3 regions of the Streptacidiphilus alkalitolerans genome follow, and region 3 is predicted to be linked to each of the others. Evidence: riboswitches for the same ligand, from Rfam matches in the RefSeq annotation. Region 3 holds a riboswitch; each other region holds the start of a gene.
What was found. A riboswitch is a leader RNA that binds a small molecule or an ion and turns the genes downstream of it on or off. The one in region 3 is predicted to bind S-adenosylmethionine.

Region 1 (5,184 bases), on a different contig from region 3:
GAACCGCTTCGGCACCCCGCTGAGCATCGGCTCGGTCGCGGTCACCGCCAGCCCCGCCGCGCTCACCTGCGACGGGACCGAGGAGGTCAACGCCGTGGTGCACACCAACGGCGGTTCCGGGGTGATCCACTACCGCTGGATCCGCAGCGACGGCAGCAGTGACGGCATGCAGACCAAGACCGTGCCGTCGGGCCTGCACGAGGTGACGCTGCCGCTGCGCTGGACCGTGCAGGGGAACGGCAATCTGCAGGCCACCGCGACGGTGGAGATCACCGAGCCGGGCGCGCACAGCGCCTCGGCAAGCTTCAACTACTCCTGCAGCAAGTAGCCTTCCCGCTCAGCCCCGCTGATCCTCCGTCAGAGCCTGGTACTGCTCCAGGAACCAGGCCGACGGGGGCAGCGCGGTGCTCGCCTCGGCCAGCCGCAGGCAGCGCGCGGCGCGCTCGTCCTCCGGCATGGTCAGGGCGGTGTGCAGGGCCTCGGCGGTGGCGATGATGTCGTACGGGTTGACCACCACGGAGTCGGCGCCCAGTTCCTCGTAGGCGCCGGCCTCGCGGGACAGCACCAGGGCGCAGCCCCGGTCGGTGACCACCGGGACCTCCTTGGCGACCAGGTTCATCCCGTCCCTGATCGGGTTGACCAGGGCGACGTCGGCGAGCCGGTACGCGGCCAGCGACCGCGCGAAGTCGTCGTCCACGTGCAGGATCACCGGCTGCCAGGTGGGGGTGCCGTACTCGTCGTTGATCTCCTGGGCCACCCGCAGCACCGAGGCGGTGTACTCGCGGTACTCCGGCAGGTCGTGCCGCGAGGGGTAGGCGAAGGCGATGTGGACGACCCGGTCCAGCCATTCCGGCCGGGTCCGCAGCAGGTGCCGGTAGGCGTGCAGGCCGCGGACGATGTTCTTGGACAGCTCGGTCCGGTCCACCCGGACCACGGTCTTCCGGTCGCCGACGGCCTCGCGCAGGGTGGCCAGCCGGGAGTCCACGTCCGGACGGTGCGACCGCTCGCGCAGGAAGTCGCCGTCGGCGCCCAGCGGGTGCACGCCGAGCCGGGTGGTCCGGCCCTTGTAGGTGATGGTCAGCGCGTCCCGGTCGACCTCGGCGCCGAGCACGGCCTCGCAGCAGTCGGCGAAGGCCCCGGCCCAGCGCCGGGTGAGGAACCCGGCGCGGTCCGCGCCGAGGATCCCGGCCAGGACGTCCCGGCCCACGTCGTCGGGCAGCAGCCGGTAGTAGTCCGGCGGGGCCCAGGGGGTGTGCGAGAAGTGCCCGATCCGCAGGTCGGGGCGCAGTTCGCGGAGCAGCCGGGGTGTCAGTGACAGGTGGTAGTCCTGGACCAGCACGGTCGCGCCGGGCGCGGCGTTCTCCGCCAGCGCCTCGGCGAAGGCCGTGTTGTACGCCTCGTAGGAGGCCCACTCGCGGCGGAAGGAGCTGCCGAAGACCGGGGTGGTCGGCGTGTTGTAGATGAGGTGGTGCACGAACCAGAGGGTGGAGTTGGCGATGCCGTTGTAGGCGCGGGCGAAGGTGCCCGGGTCGATGTCCAGCATGCGCACGGACGGGTCGTCGAGGCCCTGCCGGGTCGCGGCGCGGTCGCCCTCCGACAGCGCGGCGCAGACCCAGACCGAGTCGACCTCGTCGCCGATGGCGCTGAGCCCCGACACCAGCCCGCCGCCGCCCCGGCGTGGCGTCAGGGTGCCGTCGTCCTCGACCGTGAACGAGATCGGGCCCCGGTTGGAGGCGAGCAGAATCGATGCCGGACTAGCTGTGACCATGATGCTCAGCCTTGCCTGCTCGTGACCGGGTCAAACGTCGTTCGCGGTGAGCGTGACGACGGGTGGCCGGTCGGTGGCCGCGATGTCGGCGGTGCTGGGGGTGAATCCCGCCGCGGTGCGGGTGAACTGGGTGAGTCTGGGCCGGGCCAGGTCGTCCGCGGCCTTGATCCGGTTGCTGCGGGCCAGCCGGTCGAGCGCGGTGAGCTGGATGGCGGCGGCCATCCGGCCGAGCGCCTGCGCGTCCTGGTGCCGGTGGTGCCGGACGCCGACGTCCACCTGGGCCAGGGCGTCGAGGCCGGCCAGTTCCAGCGCGTCCACCAGCAGGCCGAGCTCGACGCCGTAGCCGGTGGCGAAGGGCAGCCGTTCCAGCAGTGAGCGCCGCGCCGCGTACTCGCCGCCGAGCGGCTGGACGAAGCCGGCCAGCAGCGGCCAGTAGAGGTTCAGCAGCGGGCGGGCGACCAGCTCGGTGACCCGGCCGCCGCCGGCCGGGATCACCGTGTCGCCGGTCTCCAGCGGCCGGTCGTACATGGCCTTGACGAAGGCCACCTCGGGTTCGGTGAGCAGCGGCCCGACGATGCCGGAGACGAAGGCGGAGTCGAACTCGCGCAGGTCGGCGTCGATGAAGCAGACGATGTCGCCGCTGGTCGCGAGGAGCGAGCGCCACAGCACCTCGCCCTTGCCGGGCAGCGCGGGCAGCTCGGGGAGTATCGAGTCGCGGTGCACCACCCGGGCCCCGGCCGCGGCGGCGGCCTGCCCGGTGCGGTCGCTGGAGCCGGAGTCGACCACGACCAGTTCGTCCACCAGCGGCACGGCGTCCATCAGGTCGCGGCGGATGGCGGAGACGATTCCGCCGACCGTGGCCTCCTCATCCAGTGCGGGCAGCACGACGCTGACGGTGCTTCCGGTCGCCTCCTTGGCGGCGAGCAGTTCGGGCAGCGAGCGGTCGTCGGCCGCCCAGGAGCGGTGGCGCAGCCAGTCCGCGACCTCGTCAAGCACAGGACTCCTCTGGTGTGGCACGAGCCGTGATGCGCGTCTCGTCTCGCGGACGCCCAGTGATCGCCGACGTCGCTTCGGTTACAGTCTTGGGGATGACAGACGCCCGCCGCACGGCGGACGCACTGCCATCATCACAAATGCGGACCAGGAGCGAACGGTCCGCCATAGAGCTCATCCAGAGGGACTGAGGGAACGGCCCGTTGAAGTCCCGGCAACCCTCCTGCCAGCTACAGCCGTCAAGGCCCTGGTGGGGAAGGTGCCAATTCCGTCCTGCGGCGAAACGCGCCGCGGGGAAGATGAGGAGAGAGGGCCTCGCCATCATGGCTGCTGCAACTGTCACACCCGAGTCTTTCGGTCCCGCCGTCGCCCTGTCCTGCAGGGAGTGCGGTGCGCGGACCCCGCTCGCCCCCGACTTCGCCTGTACCGAGTGCTTCGGGCCCCTCGAGGTGGCCTACGAGCTGCCCAGCGGCGACCCCGAGGCGCTGCGGGCGCAGATCGAGGCGGGCCCGGCGAACATCTGGCGCTACGCCCCGCTGCTGCCGGTCCCGGCCGACGTGGCGACCCGGCCGAACATCAACCCGGGCTGGACCAAGCTGGTCAAGGCCGACAACCTGGCCCGCGAGCTGGGGATCACCGGCGGCCTGTACGTCAAGGACGACTCCGGCAACCCGACCCACTCCTTCAAGGACCGGGTCGTCGCGATCGCGGTCGAGGCCGCCCGCACCTTCGGCTTCACCACCCTCTCCTGCTCCTCCACCGGCAACCTGGCCGGCGCGGTGGGCGCCGCCGCGGCCCGTACCGGGCTGCGCTCCTGCGTGTTCATCCCGCAGGACCTGGAGCAGGGCAAGATCGTGATGGCCGCGGTGTACGGCGGCGAGCTGGTCGGCATCGAGGGCAACTACGACGATGTGAACCGCTTCTGCTCGGAGCTGATCGGCGACCCGGCCGGCGAGGGCTGGGGCTTCGTCAACGTCAACCTGCGCCCGTACTACGGCGAGGGCTCGAAGACCCTGGCGTACGAGATCTGCGAGCAGCTGGGCTGGCGGCTGCCGGACCAGCTGGTGATCCCGATCGCCTCCGGCTCGCAGCTGACGAAGATCGACAAGGGGCTGAAGGAGCTGATCGCGCTCGGCCTGGTCGAGGACAAGCCCTACAAGATCTTCGGGGCCCAGGCCGAGGGCTGCTCGCCGGTCTCGGTCGCCTTCAAGACCGGCCGCGACGTGATCCGCCCGCAGAAGCCGAACACCATCGCCAAGTCGCTGGCGATCGGCAACCCGGCCGACGGCCCCTATGTGCTGGACATCTGCCGCCGTACCGGCGGGGCGGTCGAGGACGTCAACGACGAGCAGGTCGTGGACGCGATCAAGCTGCTGGCGCGGACCGAGGGGATCTTCGCCGAGACCGCGGGCGGGGTTACCGTGGGTGTACTGCAGAAGCTGATCAAGAACGGCCTGCTCGACCCGGCAGCCGAGACCGTGGTCCTGAACACCGGAGACGGTCTGAAGACCCTGGACGCGGTGGAACCCACCACCGGCCTGTCCGCCACCATCCGCCCCACCCTGGACTCCTTCCGAGAGGCTGGCCTCGCATGAGCGTCTCCGTTCGCATCCCGACGATCCTCCGCACCTACACCGGCGGCGCCGCCGAGGTGAAGGCCGAGGGCGCGACCCTCGCCGCCGTCATCGAGGACCTGGAGGCCAACCACACCGGCATCCGCGGCCGGATCCTCGACGACAGCGGCAAGCTGCGGCGTTTCGTCAATGTGTATGTGAACGACGACGACGTGCGCTTCGCGGACGGTCTTGAGACGGTGATCTCCGACGGCGGAGCGGTCTCGATCATTCCCGCCGTCGCCGGTGGCTGAACGAATTAGTTTCACTGCATGACGAAAGCCGGGGCGCCCTTCCCTACCGGGCGGGTGCCCCGGCTTTCGCTTTCCCCCGGTAGGGGTACAGTGGCTTCCGGTTGATGCAGGCTGCGCGGTCGGCGCGGTATTCAAACCTCTTCTCCTTCGGTATCTGTCATCACCTGCAGCCCAGGGGGCTGCTGCGCCCCAAGGGTCCGCCGAGAAATCCTGAAGCGATTTGTCTATCAGGTCCGCTATGTCCGGAGTACTTTGCCTCGCTTTGTTGACATAAGCACCGCAGTGCCCCTTAATATCCCCGAGAATTCTCCGCCGTGCGCCCTGTTGCAGAGGGCGTCTGAGTGGATACATTCAGCGTCGGTCGCGTGTTGCGCAAAGCGTCGGTGCGCGATCCGGTCCGCGGAGTGCGGTCCGTGAAAGGGCCAGTAATAGGGGAGTACGGAATGGCTCAGGGCACCGTCAAGTGGTTCAACGCGGAGAAGGGGTACGGCTTCATCGCGGTCGACGGTGGTGCGGACGTGTTCGTCCACTACAGCGCGATCCAGATGGACGGGTA
Region 2 (5,184 bases), on a different contig from region 3:
GCGTGCAGTTCCTGCGCGGCGACATGCGGGGGCAGCGGTCGGGGTCCGACGCGTACCTCGGTCCACAGCGGTCGCAGTCGGCCCGGGTCTCCCGCGCACGCAAGGATGACCCGTTCGGCGGTCTGCCAGGGAGGGAGGCGGGATCCCGACAGGATCCGCGAGACATAGGAGGGGGAGACGCCGACACGCGCGGCGACCTCCTTGACCGAGACGCCCGCCGCCCGCTGCAGTTGGATCAGGGCGCGGGAGAGCTGGGTGGCGGTCCCCGCCGTAGGCGGCCCGGTTTCGCCCCGGGGCACCGGCTCGGTGCCGGTCGCCGGCCGGGGTGCGGGCAGCGCCAGGCGTTCCTGGCGTCGCGAGAGCATCCGCTGGGCCCGGTCGGCGGAGTACTTGTCGCGGGCCGTGTTCGCGCCGATGCCGATGATGTCGGCGATGGCGCTCCACGACATCTTCTGATCGCGCGCCTGCTGCACCATCAGCATGATGACGTCGTCGAGTTCCGGCTTCAGGCGGGTGGCCTTCTCCAGGAACGCGATGGCGTCGGGGGTGCCTGCGTGCAACTCCCGCTCCGCCTCCTGCTGCAGCTGCACTGTGAGCAGGAACAGGCTGGTGGTGACGTCGAGGAGCAGGCTCTTGTCACCATGCGGGGAACGGGGGGCGGCCGCGAGCTCGACGGCCGCGCCCGTGGCCGCCTTGCCCTTGAGGCGGTTCGCCGCCGACCGGCAGCGTGCACTGCAGAACTTCCTGCGCCTGCCTCGCGCATTGCCCTCGAAAGCCTCGCTGCAGCGGGCGCACTCCTTGTATTTTGACGTCACGTCCGTCCTCCGGAGCGAATCGGCAGAAGCGGCAGCCGTTTCGTTGCGGAGATGGCCCAGTCTCGACGGCCGAGGCGGACGAATATCGGCTGCCCGGCAAGGGCCTGCCGACGAGGCAAGCCCCGTCCCGGCCGCGCGGAGTGCACCGATCGGGCGCGACGGCAGGGCGCGCTGCGGGCGGAGTCTGCGAGCTGGGAAGGGGTGGATGCCACAAAGTGGTCCAGTCCACAGGTGGAGGCCGCCGGGCCCTTCCGGGATGAACATACCGGCCGGTACGATCGGGGCCGCGAGCATGTCCGCGTGTTCGCGACATGGGGGCGTGACAGTGCTGTCAACACAGGGTGATCGATCGATGACACTGGGAAGCCGGCAGATGCTACGGTCGTCACTGTTGCCCTCCCGGCGTCCGTGGACGTCGTAAGGCGGCAAATCGATCGGGAGGCATGGTCCGTCCTTGGTCCTGAGGTACGGATAGCTCCGGCGAGGCGACCAACCAGTAGCCGGGGCTATCCATCAACTGGTGCGGTGAGAATAGCCGTTGGCGGGCACGGCGTTCCGCTGGAAGCGTCCGCGGCGGAACGTAACTCCGAAAATCACGTGTCACGACGTAACTCATCCAAGATCGAACCACTCTCTGTGATGAGACCAGGCCAAAGGGTGCTGCTGATCCCCTGATCCCCTGATCGTCCGGGCTGCCGGTATCTCCAGCAGATCTATAGGCATTGTCTAAAACCCGCCGAGCGGTTAGCGTGAGCCCTGGTTATGAGCGTCAGCGTCAAGCCCTGGCTTGCTGACCGGCAACCCTCCGCCGCGGTGGGGTGCTCCAGGTGACGACCCGACAGGACGGCTCCGTCCTGTAAGCGCGAGGCCCGGCAGGGCCCGATCGGTATGAGGTGATCCGGATGCGTGAGCAGCGCCCCAGCGGCACGCCGCGTCCGTACGGGTCCTTCCGACTGCGGGTCGCCCGGCGGCATGTCGATCTGCTCCGGGTGAGCAGCGCCCTGTGTCCGGGGTCGTGTCCGGTCCGCTGAGACCGCTCCCCCCTCGCGCCCCGCGCATCCCGTCCGACGCCGGGTCGTCCGTCGACGCCGTCCTCTGCCGCGCGCGGCCCCCGTCCAGCAACATCCCGACCGGAGGTATGTCCCATGAGCGAGCCTGGCACCCGGGTCCCCGTCCTGCGCCTGGCACTTGAGGCCGACGGGGACGGCGCCCACCCCGCCGCCCGGCGGCACTCAGGACGTCCACCGGGCGCGGCGCTGACCGCCGGGGCGCTGCGGGCCGTGGTCGCCGCGGCCGAGGCCGCCGGGTTCGACCTGCTCACCCTGGACGACTCACCGCTGCCGCCGAGCGCAGGACCGGACGCGCCGGGCCGGGTGGAGGCGGGCACCCGGGCCGCCTTCGTCTCGACCCTGACGGACCGGATCGGCCTGGCGCCGACCCTGCAGGTCACCACCACCGAACCGTTCCACCTGGCGACCCAGCTGGCGAGCCTGGACCACGCCGCCAACGGCCGGGCCGGCTGGCTGGTCGGGGCCGCCAACGGCGAGGACGACCTGGCCACGATCGGCGCGCAGCCGCTCGGCCCGGACGAACTGCGCCGGGAGGTCGCCGACGTCATCGACACCGCCCGTGCGCTCTGGGACTCCTGGGAGGACGACGCCGTCATCAAGGAGGTCAGGACCGGCCGCTACCTGGACCGCGACCGGGTCCACCCGGTCGACTTCGAGGGCGCCCGGTTCACCGTGAAGGGCCCGCTGATCACCCCGCGCCCGCCGCAGGGCCAGTTGGTCGTGCTGGTGCCGGACGCCCTGGACGCAGACGACCGCGCCGATGTGGTGCTGGTCCGGCGGCCGGACCTGGCCGGGATCGCCGAGCGGGCCGCCGAGGCCCGTGCGGCCGGGGCCCCGCTGGTGTTCGCCGAACTGGAACTGGTGCTGGACACGGACGTCCCGGCCGCCGAGCGGCTGGCGGAGCTCGACCGCTCCGGCTCAGGACCCTGGCCGGAGTCCGGCCGGTTGCGCCATGTCGGCCCGCCCGCCGCCCTGGTGGAGCTGCTGACCCGGCTGGTCGAGGTGGTCGACGGGGTCAGGCTGCACCCCGCCGTGCTCGCCGCCGACCTGCCGGTGCTCACCGCCGAGGTGCTGCCGGCCCTGGCCGCCGCCGGCCTGCACCGGGCGCCCCGGGCCGGCGACACCCTGCGCGGCACGCTCGGCCTGCCCCGTCCTGCCAACCGGTTCGCCGCCACGGCGACCACGAGCGTCTGAGGTACGCGCGATGACCGAGACCGGGACAAGCCCGTCCACGCCGACCGGCGCCCCGTACGACCCGAAGGCGCAGGTGCACCTCGGGGTCTTCTTCACCGGGGTCGGCTCCGAGCTGATCTGGACCGATCCCTCCGCCGCCCCGCACACCGCGATCGAGACCTTCGTCCAGGTGGTGCGACTGCTGGAACGCGGCCTCTTCGACGCGTTCTTCCTCGGCGAGGGCCTGCGGGTCCGGGAGAACCGGGGCCGGGTCTACGACCTGGACGTGGCCGGACGCCCCGACGCGATCACCCAGCTGTCCGCGCTCGCGGCGGCCACCGAGCGGATAGGCCTGGTGGCCACCCAGAACACCACCTACAACTACCCCGCGGACCTGGCCCGGCGGCTGGCGAGCCTGGACCTGCTGTCCGACGGCCGGGCCGGGTGGAACATCGTCACCACCGACAACGCCTGGACCGGGGCCAACTTCCGGCACGGCGGCTGGCTGGAGCACAAGCGCCGCTACGAGCGGGCCGAGCAGTTCGTCCGGGCGGCCAAGGCGCTGTGGTCCTCCTCGGCACCGGTGGAGCGGGACACCGACCTGGTCCGGCTGCGCGCCGCCGCCACCGTGCCGGCCAGCCGGCAGGGCCGTCCGGTGCTGTTCCAGGCCGGGGACTCGGACGGCGGAAGGGAACTGGCGGCCCGTCAGGCCGACGTGGTCTTCTCCGCCAACTCCGCGTACGACAAGGCCGTGGTCTACGCCGCCGACCTGCGGGCCCGGCTGGCCCGGTACGGCCGGACGGCCGACTCGCTGCGGATCCTCCCCGGTGCGGCCCTGGTGCTCGGCGACACCGCAGCCGAGGCGCGGGAGAAGGCCCGCTGGGTGCGCGACCACCAGGTCAACGGGCCCCGCGCGATCGCCTTCCTGGAGCAGTACTGGGGCACCGACCTCTCCGGCTACGACCCGGACGGTCCGCTGCCCGACATCGAGCCCACCGAGGACGAGCTCGACCCCTCCCGGGGCACCATCGCGATCGACCACCGCACCGGCAAGCTGGAGCGGATCCGGAAATGGCGCGAACTGGCCGAGGAGAAGGGCCTGTCGATCCGTCAGCTGGTCCTGGAGGTGCTGCCGGCGCACTCGCTCTTCGTCGGCACCCCCTCGGCGATCGCCGACGAGTGGACCCGGTACGTCCGCACCAGGGCGGCCGACGGCTTCAACCTGCTGCCGCACCTGATCCCCTCCTCGCTGACCGAGATCGTCGACAAGCTGGTGCCCGAGCTGCAGGAGCGCGGCTCCTACCGCACCGAGTACCAGGGCAGCACCCTGCGCGAGCACCTGGCCCTGCCCGTCCTGCCGCCCCGGAACGCGGCGTGACCGTGCTGGGGCCTGTCCTGGTGCGCCGGCTCCACATCGATCTGCTGCTGGTCTGCGGCGCGCTCTGTCCCGGCTGAGCCCGCCCCGACCGAGTTGCCCCCGCATCCAACACCAGCGCAGAAGCGGACACACCCATGCCACTGCCCCGTACGACCAGACCCGTCAGGAACGGCCTCGCCGTCGTCTCGCTCAGCACCGCTGTGCTGGTCGCCCTGACCGCCTGCACCAGCGCCAGGACCACGGCCGGCGCCGGCGGCACCGGGAAGAGCGCGGCCAAGGCCCTCACCATCGGCACCACCGACCAGGTGGTCAGCCTGGACCCGGCCGGCTCCTGGGACGCCGGATCCGGAACGATCGAGGACGAGGTCTACGCCACCCTGCTCAGCCCGCAGAACGGCTCCTCCGACGTCCGGCCCAACCTGGCCGCCGGGATCAGGCTGACCGGTCCCAAGGAGTACACGGTCGCCCTGAAACCGGGCCTGAAGTTCGCCAACGGGCACGATCTGACCTCCTCCGACGTCAAGTTCAGCTTCGACCGGCAGCTGAGGATCGCCGACCAGAACGGCCCCTCCTCACTGCTCTACAACCTGGCCTCGGTCGCCGCCCCCGATCCCGCCACGGTGGTGTTCACCCTCAAGTCGGCCAATGACACTCTGTTCCCGCAGGTCCTCTCGACCGGGGCGGGCTACGTGGTGGACGAGCAGGTGTTCCCCGCCGACAAGATCCTGGACGACACCGCGGTGGTCGC
Region 3 (5,184 bases):
GTGCAGCTCGGGGCGGAACTTGGGCGAGGCGGTGACCTTGTCGTTGCGCCAGATCTGCCGGAACAGCTCGTAGGACTCGGCGTTGCGGTCCCACTGGTCCTCGGGGGTGACCTGGAACAGCTCGCGCTGCGCCGTGCCGTTGCCCTTGCCGATGATCAGTTCCAGCCGGCCGCCGGAGAGGTGGTCCAGGGTGGCGTAGTCCTCGTGCGCCCGGACCGGGTCGAGCAGGCTGAGCGTGGTGACCGCGGTGAACAGCCGGATGTTCCGGGTCAGCGCCGCGATGTGGCTGAGCACCACCGGCGGTGAGGAGGAGATGAACGGGCGCTCGTGCCGCTCGCCGACGCCGAAGCCGTCGAAGCCCAGCTCCTCGGCCAGCAGCGCGCTGTCGACCACCTCGCGGAAGCGCTGCTGGGTGGAGACCTGGACCCCGGTGACCGGGTCGGGGCGGTGCACGATCAGGGTGATGCTGATGAACTTCACGAGGCCACCCGCTCCGCCGCCGCGCCGTCCCGGCCGGGCAGGGCCAGGCCCAGGTGGTCCCGCAGGGTGCTGCCGGCGTACTCGCTGCGGAACACCCCGCGCTCCTGCAGCAGCGGCACCACCGTGTCGGCGAAGGCGTCCAGGCCCTTCGGGGTGATGTGCGGGACCAGGATGAAGCCGTCGCTCGCGTCGGTCTGGACGAACTCGTTGATGGTCTCGGCGACGGTGGCGGGGGAGCCGACGAAGGTCTGCCGGCTGGTCGTCTCGATCACCAGGTCGCGGATCGAGAGGTGCTTGGCGGCGGCCTTCTCGCGCCACTCCCTGGCGGTGGCCAGCGGGTCGCGGAACATCCGGACGCTGGCCCGGCCCCGGGCGATGGTGTGCTCGCCGAGGTCGGGGTCGATCTCCGGGAGCGGCCCGTCCGGGTCGTAGGAGCTGAGGTCGCGGTTCCAGAGCTGCTCCAGGAACTTGATCGCGGTCTGCCCGCTGACCTGCGCCCGGCGCACCTCGCGGGCCTGCTCGACGGCCTCGGCGTCGGTGTCGCCGAGCACGAAGGTGGCGGCGGGCAGGATCAGCAGCTCGTCCCGGCCCCGGCCGTAGCGGGGTAGCCGGCCCTTGACGTCGGTGTAGAAGGCGCGGCCGGCGTCCAGGGTGCTGTGCCGGCTGAAGATGGCGTCGGCGGTGGAGGCGGCGAACTCGCGGCCCTCCTCCGAGTCGCCGGCCTGGAAGATCACCGGGCGCCCCTGCGGGCTGCGCGGGACGTTGAACCGCCCGGCGATGTCGAAGTGCTGGTCGTGGTGCTCGAAGCGGCCGGCCTCGGGGTCGCGGAGGAACTGCCCGGACTCCTGGTCGGCGAGGATCTCGCCGCCGTCCCAGGAGTCAAACAGCTCCTGGGTGGTCTGCAGGAACTGCTGGGCCCGGGAGTAGCGGTCCTCCTGCTTGAGGAAGCCGCCGCGGCGGAAGTTCTCGCCGGTGAAGGCGTCCCAGGAGGTGACCACGTTCCAGGCGGCCCGCCCGTCCGAGAGGTGGTCCAGCGAGGCGAACTGCCGGGCCACCTCGTAGGGCTCGTTGAAGGTGGAGTTGATGGTGCCGGTCAGGCCGATCCGCTCGGTGACGGCGGCCAGCGCGGCCAGCACGGTGAAGGTGTCGGGGCGGCCGACCACGTCCAGGTCGTAGATCTTCCCGCCCTGCTCGCGCAGCCGCAGGCCCTCGGCCAGGAAGAGGAAGTCGAACTTGGCGCGCTCGGCGGTCCTGGCGAAGTGGGCGAAGGAGCTGAACTCGATGTGGCTTCCGGCCTCGGGGTCGCTCCACACCGTGGTGTTGTTGACGCCGGGGAAGTGCGCCGCGAGGTGGATCTGCTTCAGTGGCTTGCTCATGGGTCGGACCTCTCCTCAGACGGCGGCGTAGCGGTTGGCGGGACGGGCCAGGCCCAGCAGCCCGCGCAGGGTGTCGGCCTCGTAGCCGGTGCGGAAGGCGCCGCGGCGCTGCAGCTCCGGCACCAGGCGGCGGGTGATCTGCTCCAGGTCGTGCGGGACGGCGGCGGGACGCAGCCGGAACCCGGTCAGACCGGCCTGCTGCCACTCCTGCAGCTGGTCCGCGAGCTGCGCGGCGGTCCCGGTGAACACCTGGGCGTCGCTGCTGTACGGGGCGCCGGCCAGCTGGTCCAGCCGGTCCCTGCGGGCGGCTGCCGCGTCGGCGTCGTCGTCCAGGAACACCACCAGGTCGCCGAAGACGTGCACGGTCTCCTCGGCCCGGCCGGCGGCGGCCTGTTCGGCGCGGATCTCGGCCAGGATGGCCCGGGCGTCCTCGGCGCCGCGCGGGGTGACGAAGCCGACGTCGGTGGAGCGGGCGACCAGCCGGTAGGGGATGGTCGCGTGCGCCAGGGCCGCGACCACCGGCTGTCCCTGCGGCGGGCGCGGGGTGATCGACGGCCCCTTGACGCTGAACCTCGCCCCCTCGAAGTCGATGTAGTGCAGCTTGTCGCGGTCCACGAAGCGGCCGGTGGCGGTGTCGCGGATCTCCGCGTCGTCCTCCCAGCTGTCCCAGAGCCGGCGGACCGCCTCGACGTAGTCGGCGGCCTCGTCGAACAGGTCCGCGACTAGCGCCTGGACCTGGGGCTGGTCGAAGTCCTCCAGCCGGAACGGCGGCACCGTGCGCCGGCCGAAGAGCTCGGCCTCGAAGGGGCGCCCGGAGACCTGGACCCGGAGGCCGGCCCGGCCGGTGCTGACGTAGTCCAGGGTGGCGATCGCCTTGGAGAGGTGGAACGGCTCGGTGTGGGTCGCCACCGCGGTCGGGATCAGCCCGATGTTGCTGGTCAGCGGTGCGATCCGGGCGGCGATCAGCACCGCGTCCAGTCGGCCGCGGACCTGGTCGGTGCGCCGGTCCTCGTCGAAGTGGCTGGAGGACTGCAGGCCGAGCGAGTCCTCGATGGTGACGAAGTCCAGCAGCCCCCGCTCGGCCTCGGCGACCAGGTCGGCCCAGTACGCCGCGGTGAGCAGGTCCTTCGGCCGGGCGGCCGGTTCGCGCCAGGCGGCGGGGTGCCAGCCGGCGCCGTCCAGGGCGACGGCGAGGTGGAGGGCAGGGTCTGGTTGAGGCATGGGGGGTGTCGCTTCCTGCTCGGGTGGGGGCTCCACCGGTGCGGAGGGCATGCCGAACGGAACCCGCGCCGGGACTGGCCCGGGGCGGCGTCGGCTGTGCGGGGAGGGAGGTAGGCGCGTTTACGACAGAGCGCTGCGGCTCAGGCCGAGTGACCGGCCGTACAGAGTGCGCTGGCGATGCGCTGAAGATCGATGTGTCGACGCGAGTACGTGCCGATGGCTCGACGCACCGCAGTCACCTCCGCCTTCAATCTCGCGCTTGCGGGGCCGGGTCCGGCACCGCCTGGTCGTCACCTGGAGCACCCCGCCGCGTCGGAGGGTTGCTGGTCAGCAAGCCAGGGCTTGTCGCTGACGCTCGTAACCTGGGGCTCACGGTAGCTCCGGTTGGGCGCCGAACACAATCCCCGGAGATCGACTCGCGTTCGAGCGAATACCAACTCCCTTGACCACAACACGGCTTGGCCGCGAAGTCTTCCCGCAGGCCGGGATCGCATCCCCATCAGATCCATAGGCATTGTCTAAAAGCCGCCGAGCGGTTAACGTAAGCCCTGGTTACGAGCGTCAGCGTCAAGCCCTGGCTTGCTGACCGGCAACCCTCCGACGCGGTGGGGTGCTCCAGGTGACGACCCGACAGGACGACAGTTCTCCTGTAAGCGCGAGGCCCCACGGGGCCGGAAGACGGTGAGGTGATCCACATGCAGGTACAGCGCTCGATGAGCACGCCGCGCCCGCAGGGGTCCTTCCAGTCGCGGGTCGCGCGGCGCCATGTCGACCTGCTTCGGGTGAGCAGCGCCCTTTGTCCGAGGACAGCCCCGGTCTGTTGACCGCGCTCGCGCCCTGCCGCGCCGAGATCTGACTCGACCACGCCCTCACCCTCGCCGTCACCCCGTCCCGCCCGCCGGGCCGCGGAGTGATGCTGCGCCCCCACGGGACGGAAAGCACACACCATGAGCCGTTCGGAAACCCCTGCGCGGATACCCGCGCCGCCGGAACCGCCGCCCTCGGACACCCCGAAGTCGGACGTCCAGCCCGCGCACCACGCGGTGCCGGACGAGCAGCTGCTCGCCGCGAAGCTGGTGCCGCTGCGCCGTCCGGGCCAGTGGGTCTCGGCGCTGGTGCTGCTGGTGCTGTTCGCCATGTTCGTGCACACGGTGTTCACCAACAGCCGGTTCCAGTGGGGCACGGTCGGCAGCTTCTTCCTGAGCGGCTCGATCCTGCGCGGCCTGGAGCTGACGCTCTGGCTCACCGCGGCGGTGATGGCCACCGGCTATGTGCTGGGCATCGGGGTGGCCGCGATGCGGCTGTCCAGGAACCCGGTGCTGCGCACGCTGAGCTTCGGCTTCGTCTGGCTGATCCGCTCGGTCCCGATCCTGGTGCAGCTGCTGTTCTGGTATGAACTGGCGTCGCTCTACCCGCAGTTGTCGCTGGGCATCCCGTTCGGCCCGGAGCTCGCGACGGTGCGGACCGCGCACCTGTTCAGCGGGATCCTGGCCGCCTTCATCGGGCTGACCCTGGACGTGGCCGCCTTCTCCTCCGAGATCGTCCGCGGCGGCATCCTCTCGGTCGAGCACGGCCAGACCGAGGCGGCCCAGGCGCTGGGCCTCGGCAACGCGCGGATCTTCCGCAGGATCGTGCTGCCGCAGGCGATGCCGGCCATCGTCCCGGCCTCCGGCAACCTGCTGATCGGGATGCTCAAGGCGACCTCGATCGTCAGCGTCATCGCGGTGCAGGACCTGCTCTACTCGTCCCAGCTGATCTACAACCAGAACTTCCTGATCATCCCGCTGCTGCTGGTGGCGACGCTCTGGTACGTCATCCTCACCACGCTGCTCTCGATCGGGCAGTACTTCGTCGAGCGCCACTACGCCAGGGGCAGCAACCGCCGTGGCGGAGAAGGCTTCTGGCGGGTGCTGCGCGGCAACATCCCGCTGCTGGGGCGGACCGGACGCGGTGCGGCGGTGCTCTCATGACCGGCACCGGGCAGCCGCTGGTCCGGATCCGTGGCCTGCGCAAGAGCTTCGGCGCCCACTTGGTGCTGGACGGGGTGGACCTGGACGTGGGCGAGGGCGAGGTGACCGTGCTGCTCGGCCCCTCGGGCTCGGGCAAG

Region 1: linked by a shared signal. The riboswitch ahead of thrC (threonine synthase) and the one ahead of ACEZDG_RS18400 (putative leader peptide) in region 3 are both predicted to bind S-adenosylmethionine.
Region 2: linked by a shared signal. The riboswitch ahead of ACEZDG_RS29875 (putative leader peptide) and the one ahead of ACEZDG_RS18400 (putative leader peptide) in region 3 are both predicted to bind S-adenosylmethionine.

What each region holds. Positions count from the first base shown of each region.
Region 1 is NZ_JBHEZX010000003.1:466,529-471,712, reverse strand. Features, by position in the region: gene ACEZDG_RS08920 (hypothetical protein) at 1-328, shown strand, start outside; gene ACEZDG_RS08915 (alpha,alpha-trehalose-phosphate synthase (UDP-forming)) at 338-1,768, opposite strand; gene ACEZDG_RS08910 (glucosyl-3-phosphoglycerate synthase) at 1,799-2,764, opposite strand; SAM riboswitch class I at 2,933-3,067, shown strand; gene thrC (threonine synthase) at 3,061-4,356, shown strand; gene ACEZDG_RS08900 (MoaD/ThiS family protein) at 4,353-4,628, shown strand; gene ACEZDG_RS08895 (cold-shock protein) at 5,072-5,184, shown strand, end outside.
Region 2 is NZ_JBHEZX010000017.1:8,212-13,395, reverse strand. Features, by position in the region: gene ACEZDG_RS29880 (helix-turn-helix domain-containing protein) at 1-815, opposite strand, end outside; SAM riboswitch class IV at 1,574-1,684, shown strand; gene ACEZDG_RS29875 (putative leader peptide) at 1,718-1,846, shown strand; gene ACEZDG_RS29870 (LLM class flavin-dependent oxidoreductase) at 1,961-3,079, shown strand; gene ACEZDG_RS29865 (LLM class flavin-dependent oxidoreductase) at 3,090-4,436, shown strand; gene ACEZDG_RS29860 (ABC transporter substrate-binding protein) at 4,571-5,184, shown strand, end outside.
Region 3 is NZ_JBHEZX010000007.1:236,367-241,550, forward strand. Features, by position in the region: gene ACEZDG_RS18385 (LLM class flavin-dependent oxidoreductase) at 1-480, opposite strand, end outside; gene ACEZDG_RS18390 (NtaA/DmoA family FMN-dependent monooxygenase) at 477-1,856, opposite strand; gene ACEZDG_RS18395 (LLM class flavin-dependent oxidoreductase) at 1,872-3,077, opposite strand; gene ACEZDG_RS18400 (putative leader peptide) at 3,218-3,316, opposite strand; SAM riboswitch class IV at 3,328-3,440, opposite strand; SAM riboswitch class IV at 3,628-3,739, shown strand; gene ACEZDG_RS18405 (putative leader peptide) at 3,791-3,901, shown strand; gene ACEZDG_RS18410 (amino acid ABC transporter permease) at 4,025-5,047, shown strand; gene ACEZDG_RS18415 (amino acid ABC transporter ATP-binding protein) at 5,065-5,184, shown strand, end outside.